Linked DNA regions of Luteolibacter sp. LG18. The protein of the gene in region 2 binds, or shares a complex with, the protein of the main gene of each other region. Links are inferred from orthologs where the notes say so. Each region holds a gene or a part of one and is shown on either strand. Other genes may lie near its edges. The genes, in order: mnmE and mnmG.

What was found.
Region 1: the proteins of mnmG (region 2) and mnmE are in contact, whole or in part, in a solved structure (PDB 9HIP), measured with the Escherichia coli proteins. The link is inferred for Luteolibacter sp. LG18 from one-to-one orthologs.

The regions. Positions count from the first base shown.
Region 1 is NZ_AP024600.1:5,309,066-5,313,708, forward strand. Bases 17-2,875 are described here. They hold mnmE (tRNA uridine-5-carboxymethylaminomethyl(34) synthesis GTPase MnmE), read right to left. Parts: upstream 2,177-2,875; coding sequence 857-2,176; downstream 17-856. Other genes in these bases: llg_RS21105 (hypothetical protein), read left to right, coding at 17-842; llg_RS21115 (hypothetical protein), read right to left, coding at 2,334-2,875. In the rest of the region: more of llg_RS21105, read left to right, coding at 1-16; more of llg_RS21115, read right to left, coding at 2,876-3,692; hisC (histidinol-phosphate transaminase), read right to left, coding at 3,765-4,643. UniProt on the Escherichia coli protein: Exhibits a very high intrinsic GTPase hydrolysis rate. Involved in the addition of a carboxymethylaminomethyl (cmnm) group at the wobble position (U34) of certain tRNAs, forming tRNA-cmnm(5)s(2)U34.
Region 2 is NZ_AP024600.1:1,586,465-1,598,059, reverse strand. Bases 3,599-6,569 are described here. They hold mnmG (tRNA uridine-5-carboxymethylaminomethyl(34) synthesis enzyme MnmG), read right to left. Parts: upstream 6,035-6,569; coding sequence 4,163-6,034; downstream 3,599-4,162. Other genes in these bases: llg_RS06660 (DUF6580 family putative transport protein), read left to right, coding at 6,281-6,569. Also shown: llg_RS06680 (trypsin-like peptidase domain-containing protein), read right to left, coding at 1-143; llg_RS06675 (hypothetical protein), read right to left, coding at 207-1,919; llg_RS06670 (thioesterase family protein), read left to right, coding at 2,080-2,487; more of llg_RS06660, read left to right, coding at 6,570-6,850; pdhA (pyruvate dehydrogenase (acetyl-transferring) E1 component subunit alpha), read left to right, coding at 6,907-7,989; llg_RS06650 (alpha-ketoacid dehydrogenase subunit beta), read left to right, coding at 8,046-9,032; llg_RS06645 (hypothetical protein), read left to right, coding at 9,289-9,660; llg_RS06640 (dihydrolipoamide acetyltransferase family protein), read left to right, coding at 9,813-11,114; llg_RS06635 (SRPBCC family protein), read left to right, coding at 11,155-11,595. UniProt on the Escherichia coli protein: NAD-binding protein involved in the addition of a carboxymethylaminomethyl (cmnm) group at the wobble position (U34) of certain tRNAs, forming tRNA-cmnm(5)s(2)U34.

The DNA.
Region 1 (4,643 bases), 3.7 Mb from region 2 along the record:
AACCCAAATTTCCCTGGCGTCCACTCCTGCTGGTCATGGCCATCGCCGCGCCGACCACCCACTTCTTCCTGCCGGGCACTCCCGCGGACGCACCGCACCGACCAAACAGCCCCGCCAGCCACCCACGCGCCGCCGCGCACGCCCCCAGGCTCGGTGACCTGGCCGCAATGGCTGCCGAGGATCACCGCAACGCGGCTTGGCAAAACCGCCTCCGCTCCATCTTCCGTCAATCCCTGAAGACCGATCCGCGCGGTGCTGCCGCGCTTCTGGAGCCATTCTCCGGGCAGCCCTCCGAGGTCATGGCGGGACTGGAACTGGCCGCAAGCTGGGCGGAAATCGATCCCCAATCGGCGTTCGCCTGGCTGGGTTCACTGCCTGCCTCAAGCATCCGCCAGAGCTGGTATGAAAACGCGGGCACCGCGCTCGGCCGGATCGATCCCCTCGGCGCGGTCGACCGGGCGAATCAACTGGCTGCGGGTTGGGACCGCCGGGAATACCTGAAGGCGGTGGTGATCGGGTGGCAGGAACGGGATTTCACGGCCGCCCTGACCTGGGCCGACCACCTCCCGCCGGGTGATGAGCGCAACGAAGTGCTGATCCCACTCCTCACCACCTGGTCGCAGCGCCAACCGGAGGCGGCGATGAACTACGTGGAGCACAGCATTCCGCACGGACGTTTTCAGGAGGACGCGATCTTCAATGTGGCCGCCGCCTGGCTAAAAACGGACCCTCAAGCCATGGCGGCCTGGGCCGGGACCACCGCCTCTGGAGAACTACAACACAAGCTGGGACTGATGGTGCGGGACCACAAAGAAGGAACCGGTCTGCCTTTCTCCCGATGAGGCCAAAGGGCGCCCTACTTCCCAATACAGAAGCTCGAAAAAATCACTCCGAGCAAATCCTCCGTATCCACCCGCCCCACGACCTCGCCCAACGCATCAAGTGCCTCGCGGAGATCGATCGCCGCCAGCTCGGTATCCGTGCGCGGCGGTTGGAGCAGGGCCGAGGCCGCCGCCAGCGATTGCCGAGCGCGGGACAGACAGGCCTGGTGGCGCGCATTGATCGCCACCGCATGGTCTCCCCACTCCCCGGTGCCGAGGTGCAGCGATTCCCGGATCACCGATTCCAAACGGTCGAAACCCTCGTCGCGGTGGCAGGAAATCCGCACCGCCTCCACGCCGGACCAATCGCCATGCTCGCCGAGATCCGCCTTGTTCAGCACCAGCAGATGACGGGTCCCTTCCGGCACATCCGCCGGGCGGATCGAAGGCCGCGCCTGCCCGGCATCCGCCACCTCCAGCAAAAGGTCGGCCGCTTCGATCTGGCGCACCGTGCGCCGGATCCCCTCCTCCTCGATCCGATCCCCCGCCTGGCGCACGCCCGCGGTATCGATCAGCCGCAGCGGGATGCCGCCGAGATTCACGGTTTCCTCGATGGTGTCGCGGGTGGTCCCCGCCACCTCGCTCACGATCGCCCGCTCGTAACCGAGCAACCGGTTGAGCAGGCTCGATTTGCCGACGTTCGGCTCGCCAAAGATCACCGTGCGCACGCCCTCCCGCAGCACCCGCCCTTGGTCGGCGGTGGCCAGCAGCCGGTCGATCGCCGTGGCCACGCGGTCCAGGCGATCACACAGCGCACGACCCGTATCCGGGTCGATGTCCTCGTCCGGGAAGTCGATGTAGGCCTCCACATGCGCCAGCACCCCGAGGATCTCATCGCGCGCCTCCAGCGTGCGACGCCCGATCGTGCCCTCCATCTGCTCCCGCGCCGCCCGCAGCGCCAGCGAGGTCTGCGCGGAAATCAAATCCATCACCCCCTCGGCCTGGGTCAGATCCAGCTTGCCATTGAAAAACGCCCGCTGCGTGAACTCCCCCGGCCCGGCCGGCAACGCTCCGCAGGCGAGGAAACGCGACAGCACCTCGCGCGTCACCAACATCCCGCCATGGCCCGCGAACTCCACCGCATCCTCGCCGGTGAAACTCTTCGGCCCCCGGAACACCGTCAGCAGCCCGTCATCGAGCGTGTTTCCCACCTCGTCCAGAATCCGGCACCACACCGCCTGCCGCGGCGCGGCCAGCGATGCCCGCCCACCCGTGGCCCGGTCCGCGATGGCGAACGCCTGCGGCCCTGACAAGCGGATCAACGAAACCGCCCCGGTCCCGGGAGCGGTGGACACGGCGGCAATGGTCGGCGTATGGGAATCGGAAGGCGTCACGGTAGATCGTGGTAGCGCGAAGCTTGGCTTCGCGTGTAGTGGTTAGCCCGGATGATCTGACGACAGCCGCGTTTCGTAAAGCCCCGCAAGACGCACGCGAAGCCAAGCTTCGCGTGCCTCACTTCCCGGCCTGCGCCGTTTCCTGGCCCCCGAGACCGAGGAACTCCCAGCAGATGAAGCGGCTGACCGTGAGCTGCGGGTCGTCCGCCCCCACCCACTCCAGCTCCACCGTGGCAGTGCGGGCCTGCGGCCGGGAGTCCTTGGAGCCACGCCAGTTGATCGAGGACAGGGCGCGGCCCGCCTCGGAATCCACCTTCACCCGGATCCGCGCGGAATCCGAGGTGGTGGCGGGATCGGCCACGCGGTAAGTGCGGGTTCCCGGGGCCGACTTGCCCTCGTCCCCCACATCCTCCACCACGAACACCCGGAACACCGCCTTCTGGCCGGGGCTCGGGGTTTCCACGAAGTTTCGCAGCGTGCGGTACTTCGTCTGCGCGAACATGTCCCAATCCAACCGCAACCCATCCGGAAAGCGCTTGAAGAACGCCTGCACCCGCACCGGCTCCATCGCGAAATTGGAAGCCCGCGCCACGCTCGAAAGCAGCAGGTCCGCGTCCTCCAGCCCATACTGCACCTCCAGCGAGGCCAGCGGACGGAAGAACTCCCGCATCTCGAACTGCGGCGGCTGGTCGTAGATCATCAGGAACAGACCGCGCTTCCGGTCTTCCATGGAAAGCTCATACACCGAAAACGCCTCGGGCGGCGTGTCCGAGTCATCGATGCGCCCCCCGCCATAGAACTCATGGAGCTTCGGCACCTCGGCCTTCCCCCCCACGATGTAGGGCGCCTTGCCCTCGCTGGTGGAGGCATCGGTGTAGCCGCGCAGCACCTTGTAGGCTTCCCGCTGCCAACCCATGCGGAGGAATTCCTCCTCGGAGCTCTTCCCCGGTGCGCCGGGAGCCGAGACCTGGCCGAGCGAGCCACTGCTCTTGCCGTAGAAATTGTTCAGGAAATAGATCGTGCCCGCGCCGCAAGCGACGATGAGCACCAGCATCAGCAGCAGCGCCGGAATCAGGCCGCGTTTCGCGGGCTTTCCCGGAACAGCCACCGCCGCGGTTTTCGCCGGAGCCTTTTCCGGAGCCGGTTTCTCCACCGGTGGAGCGGCGATCTGGGGCACGGCGGCAGGAGACGGCACGGTCGCCGCGGGAACGGGAGCCGGAGCAGGAGCCACCGCCGGAGTCGCCGCGGGCTGCGGAGCGGGCACCAATACCGGTGGCGCGGCAGCAGGAACCGGAGCGGGTCCCTGAGACACCGGCGCAGGACCACCACGGCCCACCGGAGCGGGAGACGTGATCACGCCCCCGCAGTGCGGGCACGGACCGGTGGTGGGAGGCAGATCGATCGGAATGACGATGCGGCCGTTGCAATGGCCGCACCGGAATTCACGCTGTTGATATGGATCGATCGCTCCCGTCATGTATCCCGCCTATCTGACCGTTTCGAATGGTTAGATGACAATCCCGTTGCTGTCAAACCACGCTCCTTCTCATCAAGCAGGCACCGGACCCAGCACGGCGTCCAGCACCTCGAGACAGCGCTCGTTCTGCGGCTGCGTGCCGATCGAGATACGCACCCACTCCGGCAGCTTGTAGCTGCGCATGGCGCGGATGATCACCCCCTGCTTCAGCATCTCGCGGAAGACGCGGTCGCCATCGCCCACCTTCACCAGGATGAAGTTCGCCACGCTCGGCACGAACTCCAGGCCGCGCTCGGTGAACGCCTTCGAGTAGAACGCCAGCCCCTCGCGGTTCACCCGGCGGGTGTTCTCCACGTGGGTGTCATCGGTGAGCGCGGCGATCGCACCGGCCTGCGCGATCGAGTTGACGTTGAACGGCTGGCGCGCCTTCTGGAGGATCGCCGCCACGCCCTTCGACGCCAGCGCGTAGCCCACCCGCAGCGCGGCCAGACCGTGGATCTTCGAGCAGGTGCGCAGAATGCACACGTTCTTGCCCTCGGCGATGTACTTGAGGGTGTCCGGAGCCTTGTCCAGGAACTCGTGGTAGGCCTCGTCGAATGCCACCACCACATGGTCCGGCACCCGGGCCATGAAACGGTCCAGCTCCTCCTGACCCACCATCGTGCCGGTCGGGTTGTTCGGATTGGCAATGAACACCAGGCGCGTCTCCGGCGTGATGGCGTCCGCCATCGCGTCCAGATCGTGCACGAAATTCGGATCCGCCACCTCGACATACTGCGCGCCGAAAAGGGTGGCCATGAGCTTGTAGACCACGAACGCGTGCTCCGCGGCGATCAGCTCCGCCTTCGCATTCAGGAAACTGTGGCACAGCAGCTCGATGATCTCGTTCGACCCGTTGCCGAGCACCACGTGGTCGATGCTCAGGCCGAATTTCCCGGCGATGGCGCTGCG
Region 2 (11,595 bases):
GGGCGGAATTCCCCGGCCGACGAGCCGCCGAAAAGATCCTTCCATGAACCGCCCGTGCGCCAGTGGCGGAGCGCGGAAACGGCGACGAAGGCCGTGGCAAACACCACGACCAGGGCAAGCAACCTTCGGAATCCGGCATTCATGGGTGGGAGGGGAACGCACCCCCACTGGCGGCTTTCAGAAGGCGATTTGCAAGGGGAAAACCATCAGCGGTTCTCGGAACCCGGCAGCGCCTCCTCCTCGGCCGTCACCGCGTCCAGCTCCCGCTTGAAGGATTCATAAGCTCCCTTCACCGCGTCCCTGGCGGTCTGGAAACGCTGGTAGCCGTTGTCCTCGTCGCGGGTGCGGCGGGCCTTGATCAGGTTCCGCACCGCCGTGAGCACGTCCTTGCCGTGCGCGGTGAGATCGCGATCGCGCATGTCGACGTAGCGCTCCAGCGATTCCAGCGCGGGGCGACTGGCCTCAAGAACCTTCTCGATGGTGTCGACGTCGATGTTCTGGAAACCTTGGTTCGTGACCATGCCGCCGATCGGCTCCATGGCGCGGCGGATCTCGGAGGCAAGGTAGGGCCGCGGCAGCCAGGTCGGGCGCTTGCCGGCACCCTGGAGGTCGAGCATGCGCGCCGAGGCGTGGTCGGGATAGGCCTGCGCGATATCGGTCAGGCGCTGGCGCACGAAACGATTCGCGGCGTACTGACCTACGGCCATGGTACCTTGCTTCGAGCGCACCTCGGCAAAGCGCGCGGAGACATCCGCCAAGGTACCCTGGCTCTCCTTCGCCGAGCGTTCGACCAGCTCCTTCAGCGATCCGGCGAGGATCACCTCGTACTTCATGAAGAAGGCCGGATCCTCCATCACCAGGATGGCGGACATCATCGGCTCCGCCTCGCGCGGCAGCACTAGGCGGCCGCCGGGGCCATTGGAAAGCGCGCGCAGGCGGTCCCAGGCGCGCGTGGGCAGCTTGAACGAGCCGTCCTCGCCGATGACCCCCATCACGGTGGCGTGCGGCTCACGGCCGCTCACGGCCGCATCCATCAGCACCGCCGCCGCCGCGGAGATCGACTTGCGGTTCGCGTCCACCAGGTAGTCACCGCTGCAATCGAGATTGGCGCGCCCGCCCGTCGGGAAAGTGTCGCCCATCGCCTTCAGGGCCTTCGTGACGGTGTCGCTGGTGCGGTCCTGGGCGCGGTGGTTCTGGGTGTTCTGAAGGATGAAACGGAAGCCGTTGGCATCGTCGCCGTTCTCGCGCTGGGAGATCGCGGCGCGCATGTTGATGACGCGGGGCCGCATCACATAGTGATCGCCGCCATTGAGGGCGTCCTTCTCCAGCATCCACAGCGGCGTGGTCACGGTCGCCTGTGTCCGTGCAAAAACGGGAGCGGTCGTTTTGGGCGTATCCGGGATCAGAGGCTCCACCGGAGTCACCTCCTTCGGTTGATAGGAGGCCAATGCCGGAATCCAGCCGTTCCACGCGCCGCCGTCCTGCTTGTGATCGCGTGCGTTCTCATGGAACGGATCCACGGCCGCGGCGACGTCCAGAAGGCACGCTGCCAGCGCCTGACCGTCCTGGCCGGCCTCCGTCGAGCCCAGCCACTCCAGCAGCTTCCAGAGGCCCGCCCGTGCATCTTCGGCCTTGGAATCATCCAGTGGGTCCAATTCGCGTCCCGCCCCGACAGTGGCCAACAGTTCGCGGGCCTCGCGGTTGGCCGGATCGAGCGCCAAGGCGAGGGCCAAGGCCTGGGCAATCCGGCGGCGGTCCGCCGGTTCCTCGGTTCCCAGTGCGGGAACCAGCAGGGTGAGCTCACGGGACAGGCCGGTCATGGTGCCCACATCCAGCGGCACGCGGTCGCGGCGGAATGGCACCGGTCCCTCGGCCGGGGCCGCGAACGGCCCTGCGGCACACGCCAGCGCGGCCGACATGACCCACCCACCCACGCATCTGGTGATCCCCGTTCGCATTGTCCCAAAAGGTTTACCTTTCCGCTACGTCCTCTCTCAAGCGCACATTGCATGGAGAATCAGCGGACCACAAGACGGGTTGCTCTGGATTCCCGCGCCAGGATTCCCGATGGTCCCGCCCATGTCCGACCGACCGACCTTCGAGACCCGTGAGGAAGTGATGTTCTTCGACACCGATTGCGGTGGCGTGGTCCACAACATCGCCTACCTCCGCATGATCGAAACCTGCCGCACCCGGCTGGCGGCGCTGATGGGCATGAAGCTCCTCGAAATGGCCTCCACCCACCTCTTCCCCGTGCTCACCCGCACCGAGGTGGACTACAAGCGTCCGGCGAAGCTCGGCGACTGGATCGTGATCCGCGGCCGGCTGGCCGAACTCAGCCGCGCGCGGTTCATCTGCGAGTTCGAGCTGGTCCGGGAAAGCGACGGCCTGCTGCTCGTCACCGCCCGCCAGGGCCTGGCGCTGGTCCAGATGCCGGAGGGCAAGCCCGCCCGCCTGCCCGCGGAATGGCTGGAGCAGTGGGGTTGATTTACTAGTGTTCTAGTAACAAATGGCCATCCGGCGGAGCCGCCCCGCCGGGGAGTTCGGGACGCCTTTTCCATCCGACGAAGGGATGGGGCGGGCACTCTTTCGCTCCGGCAGGGGCATGAGAAATTAGCCGGTCGGCAAGGAGCGTAGCGACACCGCCACCGGGTGACCCAAGGACCAGCCACGGCACCCCGGAGGGCGTGCGAGAAGCGTGCCCCGACTCCGCGCGTAAAATGAGCAACGGAGTTCCACAGGCCATGAACCCGGCTGCGATCGCCTTCGGGATCGAATGAGCTTTCCGCCTGGACCGGAGGTGTCGTCGCCTAGGCTCCTCAACCTCCGGCTACTTGGGCTGCCATCCCCTTCGGGGATACAGACTCCGAGATGCGTATATGGATCAGGTCCACAGACGCCGGGTAAGCCATGGGGTGTAGGCCCATGCCGCAAGCGGCTCCGGGATACGAGCAACTCCCATTCCATGAGGCATGCCTTCAGCATGCGGGAATCACCGGGTCCTCACCCAGGGTCTACGATCTGGTATGGGTCGTCCCGTTGGGACAAGGAGGCTCCTTCAACAGCGCCCTACGGTTCCACCATCCCCTCATTCATCCGGATCACGCGGCGTCTCCTCTCCCACCATCAAGCCATGGCCGCCCAAGCCAAGGTGAAGACCACGCCGACGAGGGCATAGGAAATCCGCAGAATCCGGACGGTGGGATTCCGATCCTTCACGGCCATCCCCTCGTCCCCATGGTAGCCTCCCCACCCTGTTCCTCTCCCCGGCCCGAGTGAGACGGGACGCTGGCTGAAATGGCTGGTGACCCTCTCCTCGGGAGAGTTTTCCGAAGCATGAATGGCCCATAGGAGGTTAAGCTCCGTCCCCGAAATGAAAACGGGTTCGGAATAGTTTCCGCTCACGCGAATGAGTTCCGCGGACCCTCGGTCGCTCGCGATGGCAACCAAGGTCATCCCCCTCATCCACCATCCCTGATCCCGGTAACGCATCGAGTGGATCCACATGCCTGCCAGCAACAGCCACCCGATTCCCAAGGGGACGACGAACCTCGTGCGCCACCAAGGACGAAAGATCCTGTCTCTCCGGCCCGCTTTCATGCTCCCGCCATGGACCGGACCCACCTCCGTTTCCTTGCCTGCCACCAGCCGCAGAAGCCCAACCAGAGTCCCGTGTAACCCAACATCAGCCAAGCATACGGAAGGCGGATGATACCGTTCGATTCAGCCTGCTCCGCCTCGAAAGGAATCCCTCCATGCCAACCGCTGGCCATCCTCTCGCCCGGAGGCGGAAGCATGGCGGCGAGGCACACCGTCCCCGGATCAAAGTCAATGGAACCGCACGGGCCGTTGATCGTCGACACCCCACCCATCGAAGCACACCACGCCGCCCGGCTCTTGACGTCCACACGTGCGAAGCCCAGCGCCTTCCCGGAACTGAACCAAATCTTCACCCCGGAAGAACTCCGGAAGCTCAGGTACGCCGTCTGACCGCGGGTCGTAGCCCACCCACCCACCAGCGCCATCAGGCCCACGGCCCCGAGTCCGAAGGCCCGCGACCTCCGCCAGGGATCCCGATCAGCTTGTGGGATTGGCATGGACGATCCTTAGAAAACCCACCGCCGGAATGCGATGGATTTCCCGATCAGTTCAGCCGCGCGGTTCACGCCGACACTTCCCGCTCGCGCTTCTCCAGCCATACCGCCAGCACGGCGATGTCCGCCGGGGTGATGCCGGAGATCCGGCCCGCCTGGCCGAGGGTAGCCGGGCGGATCTGGGTGAAGCGGGTCTTGGCCTCCTGCTTGAGGCCCGGGATGGCGCTGAAATCGAGGTCGGCGGGCAGCTTCTTCGACTCCTGGCGGGACATCCGGTCGATCTGGGTCTGCTGGCGGTTGAGGTGGCCCTCGTAGCGGAACTCGGTCTCGATCATCGGCCAAAGTTCCACGTGGAACATTTCGCGGAGGTCATCCGGCAGGGTTTCCCAGCAGGTGTCGCTGCGGCGGAACCAGTGGTCGAGCTTCACGCCCTCGTGGTTGGTCTTCCGACCCCAGGCAAGGGCTTCCTCCAGCTTCGCCTGCTTCTCCCCCACCCGCTCGGCCCGTTCCCCGGACACCAGCCCGGCTTCGACCCCGCGGGGAGTCAGGCGCAGGTCGGCATTGTCCTGGCGGAGCAGGAGGCGGTATTCCGCCCGCGAGGTGAACATGCGGTAGGGCTCGGTGCAGCCCTTGGTGACCAGGTCATCGACCATCACGCCCAGGTAGGCCTCGTCGCGGCGGAGGACGAACTCCGGTTTTCCGAGCACCTTGAGCGCGGCATTCGCCCCGGCGAGGAGGCCCTGGCCGGCGGCTTCCTCGTAGCCCGAGGTGCCGTTGATCTGGCCCGCGAAGTAGAGTCCCTCCACCAGTTTGGTCTCCAGGGTGGAGTGGAGCTGGGTCGGCGGGCAGTAATCATACTCCACGGCATAGCCCGGGCGCAGGATCTCGCACTTCTCCAGACCGGGAATGGTGCGTAGAAAGGCGAGCTGGACGTCGTAGGGCAGCGAGGTCGAGACCCCGTTGACGTAGTACTCGTGGGTGTGGCGGCCTTCCGGTTCAAGGAACACCTGGTGGCGCTCCTTTTCGGCGAAACGGACGACTTTGTCCTCGATCGAGGGGCAATAACGAGGTCCCACCCCCTCGATCACCCCGCAATACATCGGGGATTGGTCGAGATTGTCGCGGATGATGTCGTGGGTGGCCGGGGTGGTGTAGGTCACCCAGCACGGCATTTGTTCCACGTGGAACGTTTTGTCCCCCCAGGGATTCAGGGTGAAGAGGTCATCCGGGCCTTTGTGAAGGGTGTCGGCGAGGAAACTGAACTTCGGCACCGGAGTATCGCCATCCTGGCGCTCGCACACCGAGAGGTCCAGCGAACGGCCGTTGAGGCGGCACGGGGTGCCGGTCTTGAAGCGTTCCACCTGGAAGCCGAGGTGCTTGAGAGAGTCCGACACGGTGGAAATGGCGTCCCCCATCCGCCCGCCCTTCTCGTTGCGCAGGCCCACGTGCATCAGGCCGCGCATGAAGGTCCCGGCCGACAGCACCACCGAGCGGGCGGTGATTTCCATCCCCAAAGAGGTCCGGATGCCGGTGATGCGGTCGTTTTCGACCAACAGCTCGGCCACGTTCCCCTGATGGAGGTCGAGACCCGGCGTGCCCTCCAGCACCCACTTCATGCGGAACTGGTAGGCCTTCTTGTCGCACTGGGCCCGGGGCGCGCGGACCGAGGGGCCCTTCGAGGCATTCAGCATCCGCCACTGGATAGCGGTGGCATCGGTGTTCAGGCCCATCGCCCCGCCGAGGGCATCGATCTCCCGGACCATGTGGCCCTTGGCCAGCCCGCCGATGGCGGGGTTGCAGGACATCTGCCCGACGGTGTCCAGATTCTGGGTCAGCACCGCCACCTCGCAACCGAGGCGGGCAGCCGCCAGCGCGGCCTCGACTCCGGCATGGCCGGCACCGATCACAAGGACATCGTAGGACTTCGGGTAGCGGAACACGGGGATCGTGTAACCTAGGCCCACCCCACCCACAAGTACCGCTAGAGGGACCGGAGGTCCCTCAGACACAAGAATCCAGAACCCAGAGTCCAGAAAGAGAAGAAAGAGAAACGTAATGCCTTCCCAGATCTCCCGACTTCTGTGTCAGCGCGCTGCGCGCGATTTGTTCCACGTGGAACACGAACCCCCCATTTGATGGAGAAATTTCCCCTCGCCCGTGGCCCCGGGATCTTTCAATCTACGCCCATGAAGCGCTGGCTCCCTGCCCTCCTCATCGTCGCCCTGCTCGTGGTCTTCCGGATCCTCGGCGGGTTGTTTCCGACGACGTTGCCAAACTTCCAGCCGCTGCCCGCGTTGCTGCTCTGCGGCATGGTGTTCCTGAAGGGTGCCCAGCGCTGGCTGCTGCCGCTCGCCGCCTGGGTAATCACCTACCCCGCCACCAGCGTGGCCCAGGGTTACCCGGTCTTCGGCTGGGATCTCCTCGGCGTGCTGCTCGGGGTCGCCGCCACCCTCGGCATCGCCCTCTGGACCCGTCGCCATGCCACCGTCCTGCCAGTCCTGGCGTCCTCCCTGGTCGCAGCGCTGGTGTTCTACTTCGTGACGAACACGCTCTCCTTCGCGGTCGATCCGCTCTACGCGAAGACCTTCGACGGCTTCGTCCGCGCCCAGTGGACTGGTCCCGAGACCGGCATGCCCACCTGGATCTTCCTCCGCAATCTGGTCGCCGCGAACGTCCTGTTCTCCGGCCTGTTCCTGCTCTCCCGTCATTCGCTCCCGCAAGCCGCCTCTGCCGCCGAATCCGCGGCTGTCAGATAAGACTTGCTAGCTCATTGCCCCGAACATAAGTCGCAGTCCCCTCTCCCGTAGTACCCATGTCGACCGCTCAACTTGACACGCCCCGCCTCGATTTCGCCGGTTCACCGATCAACCGGGACCTGACCCCGGACCAAAAGATCGACCTGTTCCGACAGATGGTCCGCATCCGTCGCTTCGAACAGACCGCGCTCAAGTACTACAACGCCGGCAAGATGGGTGGCTTCCTCCACCTCTACATCGGCCAGGAAGCGGTCGCCGTCGGCACCATTTCCCTCAAGCTGGAGAACGACCACTTCATCACCGCCTACCGCGACCACGGCCACGCCCTGTCCGTCGGCATGGGCATGAACGAGTGCATGGCCGAGATGTACGGCAAGCAGACCGGTTGCTCGAAGGGCAAAGGTGGCTCGATGCACTTCTTCGCTCCGGACAAGGGTTACTGGGGCGGCCACGGCATCGTCGGCGGCCAGACCCCGCTCGGCCTCGGCCTCGCCTACGGTCTGAAGTACCTTGAGAAGGAAGGCTGCTGCCTCTGCTACCTCGGTGACGGCGCCGTCAACCAGGGTGCCTTCCACGAGTCCCTCAATATCGCCGCGCTCTTCAACCTCCCGGTCATCTACGTGATCGAGAACAACGGCTACTCGATGGGCACCTCCCAGAAGCGCTCGTCCTCCTACCGCGGCTGCCTCGCGCAGCGCGCCGAGGGTTACGACATGGAGTGGGACGTGATCGACGGCTCCGACATCTACGAGGTCCGCGCCAAGACCCACATCGCGATGGAGCGCGCCCGCAAGGAGCAGAAGCCCGCCATCCTCGAGATTTCCACCTACCGCTACTACGGCCACAGCGTCGCCGACGCCAACGCCAAGAAGTACCGCACCCCGGAGGAAATCGAGAACTACAAGCAGAACCACGACCCGATCACCTTGTTCCGCCGCCGTCTGGTGGCCGAGGGCATCTTCACCGAAGAGCAGGCCGACCAGATCTCGAAGGAAGCCGCCGACGAGGCCGCCGCTTCCGCCAAATTCGCCGAGGAATCCCCCGCCCCGACCGTCGCCGACATCATGACCGATGTCTACTGGGAGTCCGACAACAACACCGAGGCTTCGAAGACCGGCTGGCACTTCTTCAACGACTGAAGCCCGCCCACCTACGGTAACTCTAGTAATTCATCCACTCTCCCAGCTTTATCTCCATGTCTCGTACCCTCACCTACCGTGAAGCCCTCCGCGAAGGCCTCGATGAGGAACTCGCCCGCGATCCCAACGTCGTCCTGATGGGCGAGGAGGTCGCCCAGTACAACGGCGCCTACAAGGTCACCGAAGGCCTTTGGAAGAAATGGGGCGACAAACGCATCGTCGACACCCCGATCTCCGAGGCCGGTTTCATCGGCATGGGCATCGGCGCCTCGATGCTCGGTGTCCGCCCGGTGATGGAGCTGATGTTCTGGTCGTTCCACTCCGTGGCCTTCGACCAGCTCGTCAACAACGCCGCCTGCGTCCGCTACATGTCCGGCGGTCTCATCAACTGCCCGATCGTGATGCGCGGCCCGGCCAACGGCGGCACCAATGTCGGCGCCACCCACTCCCACATTCCCGAGGGCCTCTTCGCCGCCTTCCCGGGTCTCAAGGTCTGCGCCCCGGCCACCCCGGCGGATGCCAAGGGCCTGATCAAGGCCGCCATCCGTGACAACGACCCGGTCTACGTCATGGAGAACACCCTCCTCTACGGTACCACCGGTGAAGTGCCGGATCCGGCGGAAGGCGACCATGTCGTCCCGCTCGGCAAGGCCGATGTGAAGCGCGAGGGCACCGACATCTCCCTCATCGCCCACGGCCGCTCGGTCATCCACGCCCTCGCCGCCGCGGAAACCCTCCAAGCCGAGCACGGCATCTCCGCCGAGGTCCTCGACCTCCGCTCGATCCGCCCGCTCGACGTCGACGCCATCCTCGCCACCGTCCGCAAGACCAACCGCGTGGTGCTCGTCGACGAATCGAAGCCCTTCGGCGGCGTCTCCGCCATGGTTGCGACCCTGATCCAAGAGCACGCCTTCGATTACCTCGATGCCCCGGTGAAGCGCGTTTGCACCATCGATGCCCCGGCGATCTACTCGCCGCACATTGAGAACCAGCAGCTTCCGAATCCGGGCCGGATCGTCGAGAAGGTCCTCTCGATGCGCTGATCCGCTTCACCCTCCCGTTTCCGATCGCATGGGCCGGTTCCAACAGGAGCCGGCCCATCGTCGTGATGGGCCCCGCATCATTCCCCTCGAACACCTCCCGAACTTCCCCGTCCACCGCGGTTTTTCGTTGCCAGCGCGGGGGTCCGTCCTAACATTGGTGACACCATGATGAAGCTTCTTCTTGCCGCCTCCGTCGCCGGGATGTGCCTGGCCGCGACTTCCTGCTGCTGCATGTTCTGAAAACTCCCGTCCTGTCATGAAAAACCTGCTCCTGCTCGCCGCCGTTTCCCTCGGCTTCTCGTCCTGCTGCTCGATGTTCGGTGGCCTCGCTCCGGCCCAGTACCGCACCGAGACCGTCCGCACCTGCGGCTATGACACCGTCACCCAGGAAGTCCCCGTCGCGGGTTCCAAGGGCGGCCTGACCCAGACCGTCACCACCAAGGTGCCGCGCTTCAAGAAGGTGAAGCACGTCGTCTATTGCGGCCGCTGCGTCCGCTACTACTGCCCGGACCACGACTGCTGCGGCAGCACCGGCCCGAAGGTCAAGAAGCTCGCCAGCGTCAGCGGTTCCATGATCGGCAGCCCGAACCTGGGCCTCGTTCCGAGCATGGAGACCCTCGCTCCCTGAGCCCTTCTCCCATCATTCTTCCATCCAACAACGGCGGCGGCCTCCGGGTCACCGCCGTTTTTCGTGCCGGTCACCACCGCGACCGAGAAAAATCTGGAAAAGGACCGTCATTCTCCCAATCCTCGCCGCGGCTTCCAAGCCCCCTCCCTGCCATGCCTGTAAACATCGAAATGCCCAAGCTCTCGGATACCATGACCGAGGGCACCCTCATCAAATGGCACAAGAAGGTCGGTGACCACGTCGAGATCGGCGATGTCATCGCCGAAGTCGAAACCGACAAGGCCACGATGGAAATGGAAGCCTTCGACGAAGGCACCATCACCCAGATCCTGATCCAGGAAGGGGAAAAGCTCGAAGTCGGCGGGGTCCTCGCCGTGCTCGATGGCGAAGACGGTGCCGCCGCCCCGGCCAGCGCCGCTACCGCGGCAGCCGCCACTGTGGCCGCTGCTCCTGTCCAACAGGCCGCCGCCACCTCCACCCCGGCTCCCGCCGCCCCGGTCTCCGAAAGCGGTGACCGCCTCAAATCTTCCCCGCTCGCCCGCAAGGTCGCCGCCGAACTCGGCGTGAACCTCGCCGGTGTCACCGGTTCCGGCCCGGCCGGCCGCATCGTCCGCGCCGACGTCGAAGCCGCCTCGAAGAAGCCCGCTCCGTCCAGCACCGCTTCCGCCGCCGCCGCCCTCGCCGCCTCGGTGAAATCGAAGGCCACCGCCGCCGCACCGGCCGCCGCTCCCTCCGTCAATGCCATCCTCCCGGTGGCCAAGGAAGGCGACGAGATCGTCCAGCTTTCCTCGATGCGGAAGGTCATCGCCTCCCGCCTGCTCACCTCGAAGGTCACCATCCCGCACTTCTACCTCCACGTGGAAGTCGACGCCGCCCCGCTGATGGCGATCCGCAAGCAGGTCAACGACCAAGCCGAGAAGACCCACGGCAACAAGTACTCGGTCAACGATTTCATCCTGAAGGCCGTGATCAGCGCCGCCCAGGCCGTGCCCGCCGTGAACGCCTCCTACGCCGGCGATCACATCATCAACTTCAAGCACGTCGGCCTGTCCGTGGCGATCGCCGTGGAAGACGGTCTGGTGACCCCGGTCATCAAGCAGGCGGAAAGCAAGTCCCTGCTGGCCATCTCCCGCGCCGTGAAGGACTTCGCCGCCCGCGCCAAGGACAAGAAGCTCAAGCCCGACGAATTCGACGGCGGCACCATCACCGTGTCGAACCTCGGTGCCTGGGGCGTCGAGTCCTTCGATGCCATCGTCAACCCGCCGCAGGCCGCCATCCTCTCGGTGGGTGCCGCGATCGAGAAGCCCGTCGTCAAGAACGGCCAGATCGTCCCCGGCATCCGCATGAACCTCGGCCTGTCCTGCGACCACCGCGTCGTCGATGGTGCCGTGGCCGCCAAGTTCCTCGCCGAGGTCAAGAAGCTCATCGAGCAACCCGCTCTGATGCTGATCTAAGCCCCCGCGGTTTCCAACACCCCGGAACTCTTCCCGACCGGTGACCACGATCCAGCTAACCACGCGGATCGAGGCACCGGTCGACCGCGTTTTCGACCTCTCGCGCAGCATCGACCTGCACCTGGCCTCCACCGCCCACACCGGTGAGCGGGCCATCGCCGGTGTGACCCGCGGCCTGATCGGGCTGAACGAGGAGGTCACTTGGAGCGCCCGCCACTTCGGGATCCGCTTCCGCATGACCGTGGGCATCACCGGGTACGACCGACCGCACCACTTCCGCGACGAGATGCTCCGCGGGCCGTTCCAGAAAATGGAGCACGATCACGTGTTCGAGCCCCAGGGCAGCGCCACGCTCATGCACGACACGTTCCGGTTCACATCCCCGCTTGGCCCGTTCGGAGGCCTCCTGGTGGATCGTGCGTTGCTCAGGCCCCATTTGCTCGCCCTGTTGGAAGAACGGAACGGGTGGATCAAACGCGTG